3 regions of the Allobosea sp. F3-2 genome follow, and region 2 is predicted to be linked to each of the others. Evidence: predicted binding sites of a transcription regulator. Region 2 holds the regulator's gene; each other region holds the start of a gene.
What was found. The regulator LexA, encoded in region 2, represses DNA repair genes until DNA is damaged. The targets are predictions, from matches to a motif close to TGTTCNNNNTGTGTTCNG.
Positions count from the first base shown of each region.

Region 1 (3,273 bases), 2.8 Mb from region 2:
CTCGGCCGCATCGCGCAGAAGGGCGAGCCCGGCATTGTCAGGCCGCGCAATCTCTTCCAGCACCGGTGGGGGGCAGGCTGCATTGGTGGTGACGTGGCCCAGGCCACGCTGCGGCAATTCCAGCGCCTCGAAGCGCGCACTCTGGAGCTGGCGGGCCGCGGCGACCCTGGCGGCAACGGCGGCAGAGTCCTCCCCCGTCGAGGGCAGGATCAGGTCCGCGGCCGTAACCGCAGGGATATCGATCGCGATGTCGACCCGGTCGAGCAGCGGGCCGGACAAACGAGTCTGATATTGCGCCATGCAGCGCTCGTTCGGCTGTCGGCGGCAGGCGTAGCCAGGCTCCGTCGCCTTGCCGCAGCGGCACGGATTCATCGCCGCCACGAGCTGGAATCTGGCGGGATAGGAGACCCGGTGATTGGCGCGGGAGATCAGGACATCGCCGGTCTCCATCGGCTGCCGCAACGCATCCAGCACCTGCGGCTGGAACTCGGGCAACTCATCGAGGAAGAGCACGCCGTGATGGGCGAGCGAAACCTCCCCCGGCTTGGCATGAAGGCCGCCGCCGACGAGTGCCGCCATCGAGGCCGAATGGTGCGGCGCCCGGAACGGGCGGCGATCGGTCAGGGCGCCGTCGGCGAGATGGCCCGCGACCGAGAGCACCATCGAGACCTCCAGCAATTCTCGCGGCGAAAGCGGGGGCAGGATCGACGGCAAGCGGCTCGCCAGCATCGACTTGCCGGCGCCGGGAGGTCCGTTCATGAGAAGATTGTGACCGCCGGCTGCAGCGATCTCGAGCGCACGGCGCGCGCTCTCCTGTCCCTTGATATCAACGAGATCGGGCAGAAATCCGCTTTGGCGGGCCACTGCCGGCTCGGGCCGCGCCATCACCTGCGTGCCCTTGAAATGGTTGGCGAGCTGGATCAGGGAGCGCGGCGCGAGGATGTCGATATCGGCAGCAGCCCAGGCCGCCTCCGGGCCGGAAGCAGCCGGACAGATCAGCCCCTGCCCTTTTGCATAGGCTGCGATCGCGGCCGGCAGGACGCCGGCCACCGGCGTGATCGAACCATCGAGCGCGAGCTCCCCGAGCACGGCATAGCCGGCAAGCGCATCGGCCGGGATCGCGCCGATCGCCGCCATGACCGCCAGCGCGATCGGCAGATCGTAGTGACTGCCTTCCTTGGGCAGATCGGCCGGCGCCAGATTGACCGTGATGCGCTTGGCCGGCAGGGCGAGCCCCGAGGCGATAAGCGCGGCGCGCACCCGCTCGCGGCTCTCGGCAACGGCCTTGTCGGGCAGCCCGACCAGAATGAAGGCGACGCCGCCGGCCGCGACCTGCACCTGAACATCGACGGCGCGCGCTTCGATCCCCTCGAACGCCACCGTCGCGACCCGCGTCACCATCTCGGCCTCGCCCCGTTCCCCGTGGGAACGCTAGCGGAGCTTCAAGGGCAACGCAAGAACATATCAAGAACTCCCAGCAAGACAGGGAGACGTTCGCCTCCCCGTTCGCAGCGCTCAGGCTTCGACGCCCAGGCCGATCTGGCAGGCGACGCCGGTGCCGCCGAGGCCACAATAGCCCGCCGGGTTCTTGGCGAGATACTGCTGATGATAATCCTCGGCGAAGTAGAAGGCCGGCGCCTCGCGGATCTCAGTCGTGATCGGACCGTAGCCGCCGGCAGCCAAAGCCTTCTGATATTCCGCACGGGAGCGCTCGGCCGCGGCCTTCTGCTCGGCATCGTAGGTGTAGATCGCGGAGCGGTACTGCGTTCCGATATCGCCGCCCTGGCGCATGCCCTGGGTCGGGTCGTGGTTCTCCCAGAAGATCCTGAGCAGATCCTCATAGGCGATCTTGGTGGGGTCATAGACGACCAGCACGACCTCGGTGTGCCCGGTCAGACCACTGCACGCTTCCTCATAGGTCGGATTCGGCGTGGTGCCGCCGGCATAGCCCACGGCCGTGACCCAGATCCCCTCGCCGCTCTGCCAGAACTTGCGCTCGGCGCCCCAGAAGCAGCCGAGCCCGAACAATGCCTTGCGGGTGCCGTCCGGATAGGGGCCGGCCAGCGCGCGCCCGTTGACGAAATGGGTCTCGGCGGTGGGGATGGCAGTGGGGCGGCCCGGCAGGGTCTCGGCCGCCGACGGCATCTCGGTCTTCTTGCGCAAAGAGAACATTCCTCGCTCCGTTCATTCGAGCTTCGGCGCCTATGTAAGCCTCCGGCGGTGGTTCGCACAGGGGGCCATGCGACCGCGGGCTTCACCGACGCGTGACGATACCGATCTGCGGCTCAGGCTGGCGCCCCAGCCAAAGCAGCGCGAAGCCGAGCAGAAGCGCCGCGAGCGCGGTCGGCATCCGCATCACCGAAAGCAGCACGGGGTCCCAGAGCAAGGGATGGATGTTGCGTTCAATCGCTGGCTGGATCTGCGCGTAGCGCTCGGGAATCAAGGCAGTCAGGGTTTCGCTCACCGCGGTGAAGCGCAGGGCGGAGTTGGCGATCGAACGGGCGCCGTCGATCACAAGGGCGACGAATCCAGCCGCAACGGACAGATATCCCAACAGTCGTAGAAGAAACCTCACCCTGCTCCCCGTCACAGTTTGCCGTTGGCGTATCCGGCCGCTGCCCCCAGCTTCAAGATGTGCTCATCCCCGGCGCTCAACGCAACCGGACGCGCAGGTTTTAGCGGGATTGTGCAAAACCCTTCATCTCGGGCCTTGAAAGATGACGGCACGGCGGTCATAAGCAGCGCGCCGGACAGGTGGCCGAGTGGTTGAAGGCGCACGCCTGGAAAGTGTGTATACGGGAAACCGTATCGCGGGTTCGAATCCCGCCCTGTCCGCCACTCAGAAAAGACGAGCGTCCTCAACGACCTCCGGGGCGCGCTCCCCCATTTCCTCCCCCACCCCGCTCCCCCAAGACGCTCCGCCCATGGGACTCGTCGGCAGCGATCCTGGCCGAATCCCTTCCCTCCCCCGGGACAATTCGTCATCCGGGAAACGCTTCGTCCTTGCTGCACCAAGCGCTCGATCCTTCGAACCTTGGGAGTGGTTCACCCGTCCCATGCGGTTCAGACCGACGACGTCGTTGTAGCTCCCGTGCTCGTCAGCGAAGACCTTCGCGTTCCGAGAGACGTGGTCCCGAACCGCGGCCCAAGCGGCATCGCCGTCCTCCTCGCGGATCACCCGGGTGAAGGTCCGGCCGGACATACCCCGTTGCCGGATCGCCAGGATGCAGAGGCGGTCGGGGCTGCGGTTCTCCTTCAGGCGGCGGTCTACGC
Region 1 is NZ_CP042331.1:3,337,289-3,340,561, forward strand. Features, by position in the region: gene FQV39_RS15455 (YifB family Mg chelatase-like AAA ATPase) at 1-1,401, opposite strand, end outside; gene msrA (peptide-methionine (S)-S-oxide reductase MsrA) at 1,516-2,172, opposite strand; gene FQV39_RS15465 (hypothetical protein) at 2,255-2,515, opposite strand; tRNA gene FQV39_RS15470 (tRNA-Ser) at 2,749-2,838, shown strand; gene FQV39_RS15475 (IS1595 family transposase) at 2,840-3,273, opposite strand, start outside.
Region 1: FQV39_RS15455 (YifB family Mg chelatase-like AAA ATPase) is a predicted target of LexA. The motif match lies at 1,456-1,473, and genes of this name have one in related genera.

Region 2 (3,273 bases):
CCCGTCGCGCGCAAGGCGCTGCTCGACAGCATTCCGGGGCCGACCGGGGCCGAAAGCCTGCCGCTCGCGCAATGCGCCTGGCGGGTGCTCGCGGGTGACCTGAAGGCTCTTCGGACCCAGCCGCCCTTCGCCAATTCCGCCATGGACGGCTATGCCGTGCGCGGTGATGACATGGCCGAAGGCGTCTCGCTCGCCGTGATCGGCGAATCCGCTGCCGGCCGGGCCTTCGAGGGGATTGTCGGCCCCGGTGAAGCCGTACGGATCTTCACCGGCGCGCCGATGCCGGAAGGTGCCGACACCATCCTGATCCAGGAGGATGCCGATGGCGTCGGTAGTCCGACGATCCGCGTGCGCGTGCCGCCGGCCCAGGGGAAGTTCCTGCGGGCAGCCGGGCTGGATTTCCACGAAGGCGACGCCCTGTTGCCGGCCGGGCGCGTGCTCGACAGCGCGGCCCTCGGCCTCGCCGCCGCGATGGGCCATCCCTCGCTGCCGGTTCGGCGCAAGCCGCGCGTCGCGATCCTTGCCACCGGCGACGAGCTGGTGGCGCCGGGGGAGCCGGTGGGGCGGGACCAGATCGTCGCCTCGAACTCCTTCTCGCTTGCCGCGCTGGTCGAGAAGGCCGGCGGCGCCGTTCTCGATCTCGGCATCGCCCGCGACGATCATGCCGACCTCGCCGCCAGGATCGGCCAGGCGCGGGCCGCCGATGCCGATGTCCTCATCACGCTCGGAGGTGCCTCGGTCGGCGCCCATGACCTTGTACAAGAGGCGCTGACGCGGGCCGGGATGTCGCTCGGCTTCTGGAAGATCGCGATGCGGCCGGGCAAACCGATGATGACCGGCCGGCTCGGTCGGATGGTCGTGGTCGGCCTGCCCGGCAACCCGGTCTCCTCGATCGTCTGCGGCCATCTCTTCGTCCTGCCGCTGATCGAGGCGCTGCTCGGCATGGCCGAGGCCGACCGCGACCGCAGCATCCCAGCCCGTCTCGGCCGCGACATGCCAGGAAATGACGAGCGCGAGGACTATCTGCGCTCCACTTTGGAGCTGACCCCGGATGGCTGGATGGCGACGCCCTTCGACCGGCAGGATTCCTCGATGCTCGGCACGTTGGCGCGGGCGCAGGCGCTGACAATCCGGCCAGCCCATGCCGCGCCGGCAAAAAAAGGCGACGGCTGCCGCATCCTGCCGCTGCGGTAGCCTGGACCGTCTTTTCCGCAAGCGCACCGTCATTCCGGGCTTGTCCCGGAATCCATCATAGAGCGCCAGGCTTTTACGATGGATTCCGGAACGGCGCTGCTAACGCGGGTTGTCCGGAATGTCCGAAGTGTTTTCTTATCGGTGAAATGCCCGCGCATTCCGCGACGGCATCGCTGCTTGCGGAACACAAGTGGAACGCGTATGGTGTTCCTGCTTTGTTTCGAATCCAGCCTTCGAGGGGCCCGCGGGGATCATGCTGACACGCAAGCAACACGAACTCCTGCGCTTCATCCAGGAACGCTTGCGCGAGAGCGGTGTGCCACCCTCCTTCGACGAGATGAAGGATGCGCTCGATCTGCGCTCCAAATCCGGCATTCACCGGCTGATCATGGCGCTGGAGGAGCGCGGCTTCATCCGCCGCCTGCCCAACCGGGCGCGTGCGCTCGAGATCATCAAGATGCCTGACGGGCTCGGTGCCCCGCAGCAGCGGCCAAGGTTCAATCCCGCGGTCGTCCAGGGCGGCCTCGGCGCGCAGCCCAGTCTCGCCAAGCCCCGCCCTGCCGCCGATGAGGACAGCCGCTCCTCCATCGCGATCCCGGTGATGGGCCGCATCGCCGCCGGCACGCCGATCTCGGCGATCCAGAACCGCAGCCACACCGTCTCGCTACCGCCCGACATGCTCGGCTCCGGCGAGCATTACGCGCTGGAAGTGCGTGGAGACTCGATGGTCGAAGCCGGCATCCTCGACGGCGACACTGTCATCATCCGCAAGCAGGACTCGGCCAATACCGGCGACATCGTCGTGGCGCTGATTGACGATGAGGAAGCGACGCTGAAGCGGCTGCGCAAGCGCGGCTCCTCGATCGCGCTCGAAGCCGCCAACCCCGCCTATGAGACGCGCGTGCTCGGGCCTGACCGGGTCAAGATCCAGGGCCGCCTCGTCAATCTGATGCGGCGCTATTAGACCGCCGTAAGATCGGAGGAATCGTCATTGCGAGGAGGCGCAGCCGACGAAGCAATCCAGGAGGACTGGGCTGAACGTCTCACCCAGTCCTCCTGGATTGCTTCGTCGCTTTGCTCCTCGCAATGACGGCCCGCGATGTGCCTCGCCTGAAGAGCGCCTTATAAGGAATCCGGGTCGCTGTTCGCGAAGCCGGCTTGCAACGCCGGCGTCGATGGCGGTGACGGCTGTGCGGGAGGCGATGCTTTAGGGCGGCTCCAGGGGCGCTCTGCCGAGGCCCGTTCGGAGATGTGGCTGCTCCAGCCGGCACCGGCTCGATAGAGCGACGTCGCGCCATCGCGCGAGAGCGCCATCCGGTCGACCAGCCGGGCCTTGCAGGTCCCGTTCCAGGGAATCGCCGTGACGACGAGATCGGCGCGACGGCAATCCTCGATGATCGCCAGCCGCTCGCGCGCGTAGGAAACCGTGCGCCCGTCGGCGATTTTCGCGACGCAGCCGAGCGCATCACAGGCGATGCCGGCGCGCAGGGTCGGATCGTCCGGCGAACGTCTGTCGCCATCGGCTGCAAGCCATTGCTGCAGCACGAAACGGCTAGGCTTGCCCGCAATCGCGAGGCGGCCATCTGAGCCCCGCACCGCCAGTCCCGAACCGTCGCGTTCGACGAAAATTTCCGGCCGTTCCGGCTTGCCGGCGATGGCGACGCCGAGCATGAGAGGAAACGCCGCCAGCCAGCGCCAGGCTGTGGTCCAGAGCGTCAGCCACAGCAGCGCCAGCACGAAGCAGACCAGCACCACCGGGCCGAAGGCCGCGATCATCACGGTGGAATGGTCGATGGTCGCGACCCAATGCGCCACCTTGAGCACGACATCGGAAGCCAGCCCCATCAGCGCCCATGCCGGCCAGTCCAGCCCGAAGGGATAGGCCAGCACGCCAAAGACGGCCGCCGGCATGACGAAGAGCGAGACGAAGGGCAGAGCCATCGCATTGCCGAGCAGGCCGAAGGGGTTGAAAGTCTGGAAGTGATAGGCACCGAAGGGCGCTGTCGCAGCCGTCGCCAGCAAGGTGGTGACGAGGATGCCGAGCGCCGCCGTCCAGACCGGCCCCAACGGCCACGGCAG
Region 2 is NZ_CP042331.1:488,297-491,569, reverse strand. Features, by position in the region: gene FQV39_RS02375 (molybdopterin molybdotransferase MoeA) at 1-1,194, shown strand, start outside; gene lexA (transcriptional repressor LexA) at 1,448-2,158, shown strand; gene FQV39_RS02365 (ComEC/Rec2 family competence protein) at 2,317-3,273, opposite strand, start outside.

Region 3 (3,273 bases), 800 kb from region 2:
GGCGGCGTGCAGCGTCATGATCGAGACCCGCGCCTCGGCCTCGCCGTCCGCGACATCCATCACCAGCGAGACGTGCTCGAGGAAGGCCGGCAGATCGGGGAACTCGTCGAGCGAGCGGACGAGCTCCTTGAGGTTTTCCAGGCGCCCGGCGGCGTCGGCCGAGCGATCCTTCTTCCACATCTCGGTGTAGCCGCTCTCTTCCAGCACCAATTCGGCGAGCTCGCCCTGCGGCATGTGCTCGGCGCGGGCCGACCAGCGGCCGAAGGCCTCGACCAGTTCGCGCAGGGCCGTGCGGGCCTTGGGCTTCAACTCGTCGCTCTCGACCGCAGCACGGGCCGACTGCATCAGCGAGAAGCCGGTGGCGCGGGCGTGGTTGTGCAGGAGCTGGACCGTCGCGTCGCCCAGCCCGCGCTTGGGCACATTGACGATGCGCTCGAAGGCGAGATCGTCGGTCGGCGAGACGACGCAGCGCAGATAGGCGAGCGCGTCGCGGATCTCGGCGCGCTCATAGAAGCGCGGGCCGCCGATGACGCGATAGGGCACGCCGGCCTGGACGAAGCGCTCCTCGATCTCGCGCATCTGCGCGGAGATGCGGACGAGGACCGCGACCTCGGCGAGATTGTACTTCTTGGCCTGCATCGCCTCGATCTCGTCCGAGATCAGGCGGGCTTCCTCCTGGCTGTCCCAGGCGCCGGTGATGGTGACCTTCTCGCCGAGTGCATCCTCAGTGCGCAAAGTCTTGCCAAGGCGGCCCTCGTTGCGGGCGATCAGCTTCGAGGCGGTGGCGAGGATATGGCCGGTGGAGCGGTAGTTGCGCTCCAGCCGGATCACGGTCGCGCCCGGGAAGTCGTGCTCGAAGCGCAGGATGTTGTCGACCTCGGCACCGCGCCAGCCATAGATCGACTGGTCGTCGTCGCCGACGCAGCAGATGTTGCGGCGGCCCTGGGCCAGCAGGCGCAGCCAGAGATACTGCGCCGTGTTGGTGTCCTGGTACTCGTCGACGAGGATGTAGCGGAAGCGGTCGTGATAGCTCGTCAGCACGTCCGGATAGTCGCGGAAGAGCGTCAGGCAGTGCAGCAGCAGGTCGCCGAAATCGACGGCGTTCAGTGCCTTCAGCCGCTCCTGATAGGCAGCGTAGAGCTTGCCGCCCTTGCCATTGGCGAAGACGGCGGCCTCCCCCGGCGGCACGTCCTTGGGGCTAAGGCCGCGGTTCTTCCAGCTATCGATGAAGCCCGCCAGCATGCGGCCGGGCCAGCGCTTCTCGTCGATGTTCTCGGCCTGGATCACCTGCTTCATCAGGCGGATCTGGTCGTCGGTGTCGAGGATGGTGAAGTCGCTGCGCAGGTCGAGCAGTTCGGCGTGACGGCGCAGCAGCTTGGCCGAGATCGAGTGGAAGGTGCCGAGCCAGGGCATGCCCTCGGCGACCGGGCCGACGAGATGGGCGACGCGCTCCTTCATTTCGCGCGCCGCCTTGTTGGTGAAGGTGACGGCGAGAATCTGCGAGGGATAGGCGCGGTTGGTCGCGATGAGATGGCCGATGCGGGTGGTGAGCACGCGGGTCTTGCCCGTGCCGGCGCCGGCCAGCACGAGCACCGGGCCTTCCGTCGCCTCGACCGCCTGGCGCTGCTCCGGGTTCAGCCCCGTCAGATAGCCGGCCGTGGGCTGCGCAGCGGCGCGCGCGGCAAGGCCACCGGGGCGGGGCAGGGGGGCGGAAAAGGGGTCAGTCTCGGACAAGGGACCAGTGTGCTCGTGCGTGATTCGTTCTCCGGCGAATATAGGGCGCTCGTGTCAGGATTGCGCCCTGCCGGAGCGATCATTTTATATCCCGTTCCACAGGGAGGTGGCAGCAATGGCCAAGCAGAGCGGGGACGAGCGCTGGGAGATCACCAATCAGGTGCCGGTGCTGGCCGATTACGATGCCTTTGCCGCCGATCCGGTGCTGCCCGGCATCGTCTCGACCTCCGGTGCCGACTGGGCGCGGGAGCGGCTGCATGAGGCGGGGCGGACGGTGGGGTCGGCGCGGGTGCAGGAGTTGGCCTATCTCGCCAATCGCTACACGCCCGAACTTCGCGCCTTCGACCGTTTCGGCAACCGTATCGATGAGATCGCTTTCCATCCGGCCTGGCACGAGTTGATGAGCCTCGCCATCGGGCAGGAGACGCACGCGCTCGCTTGGAACCGGCGGGAGCCCGGCGCACAGGTGGCCCGCGCCGCCCTGCAATATCTCTGGTACGGCGCCGAGAGTGGCATTTGCTGCCCGATCAGCATGACCTACGCCGCCGTGCCGGTGCTGAAGCAGGATGCGACGCTGTGGGGGCAATGGGGCTCCCTCGTTACCTCCAATCGCTACGATCCGCGGCAGGGGCCGGCGCATCTCAAGACCGGCGCGACGGTCGGCACGGCGATGACGGAGACGCAAGGCGGCTCGGATCTGCGCCAGACGCAGACTTATGCCGAGAACAACCGCGACGGCACCTGGTCGCTCCACGGCCGGAAATGGTTCTTCTCGGTGCCGCATTCCGACGTCTTCCTGACGCTGGCGCGGACGCAGGAAGGCATTTCCTGCTTCGCCGTGCCGGGCTGGCTGCCGGATGGATCGCGCAACGGCATCGCGATCCAGCGGTTGAAGGAAAAGGTCGGCAACCGCTCGAATGCCTCCTCCGAGGTCGAGTTCCGTGGCGCCATCGGTCATCTCATCGGCGAGCCTGGGCGAGGCATCCGCACCGGGCTCTCGATGAACCACAATTCGCGGCTCGACATCGCGGCGGCCTCATCCGGGCTGATGCGGATGGCGGTCTCGCTCGCGGCGCATCACGCGCAGCATCGCCGTGCCTTCCAGAAGGCGCTGATCGACCAGCCGATCATGCAGAACGTGCTCGCGGACATCGCCATCGAGGCCGAGGCTGCGGCCTGGCTTGCCTTCCGGCTGTTCGCGGCGCTCGACCGGCAGGAGGACTCGCAGAGCGAGCGGCTGCTGGCGCGGGTCGGGGCGCCGATCGCGAAATACTGGATCACGCGACGGGCGCCGGCCGTCGTCACCGAGGCGCTGGAATGCCTTGGCGGCAACGGCTTCATCGAGGAGAATCCGATGGCGCGGCTTTATCGCGAGGCGCCGCTCAACGCGATCTGGGAAGGCTCGGGCAACGTCATCTGCCTCGACGTGCTGCGCTCGCTAGCGCGGGAGGAGGGGGCGGTCGACGTGCTACGGGCGGAGCTGCTAGCCGCTGCGGGGGCGGACAAGCGCTACGATGCGGCGCTGAAGCGGCTTGAGGG
Region 3 is NZ_CP042331.1:6,071,539-6,074,811, forward strand. Features, by position in the region: gene FQV39_RS28265 (ATP-dependent helicase) at 1-1,734, opposite strand, end outside; gene FQV39_RS28270 (acyl-CoA dehydrogenase family protein) at 1,850-3,273, shown strand, end outside.
Region 3: FQV39_RS28265 (ATP-dependent helicase) is a predicted target of LexA. The motif match lies at 1,749-1,766, and genes of this name have one in related genera.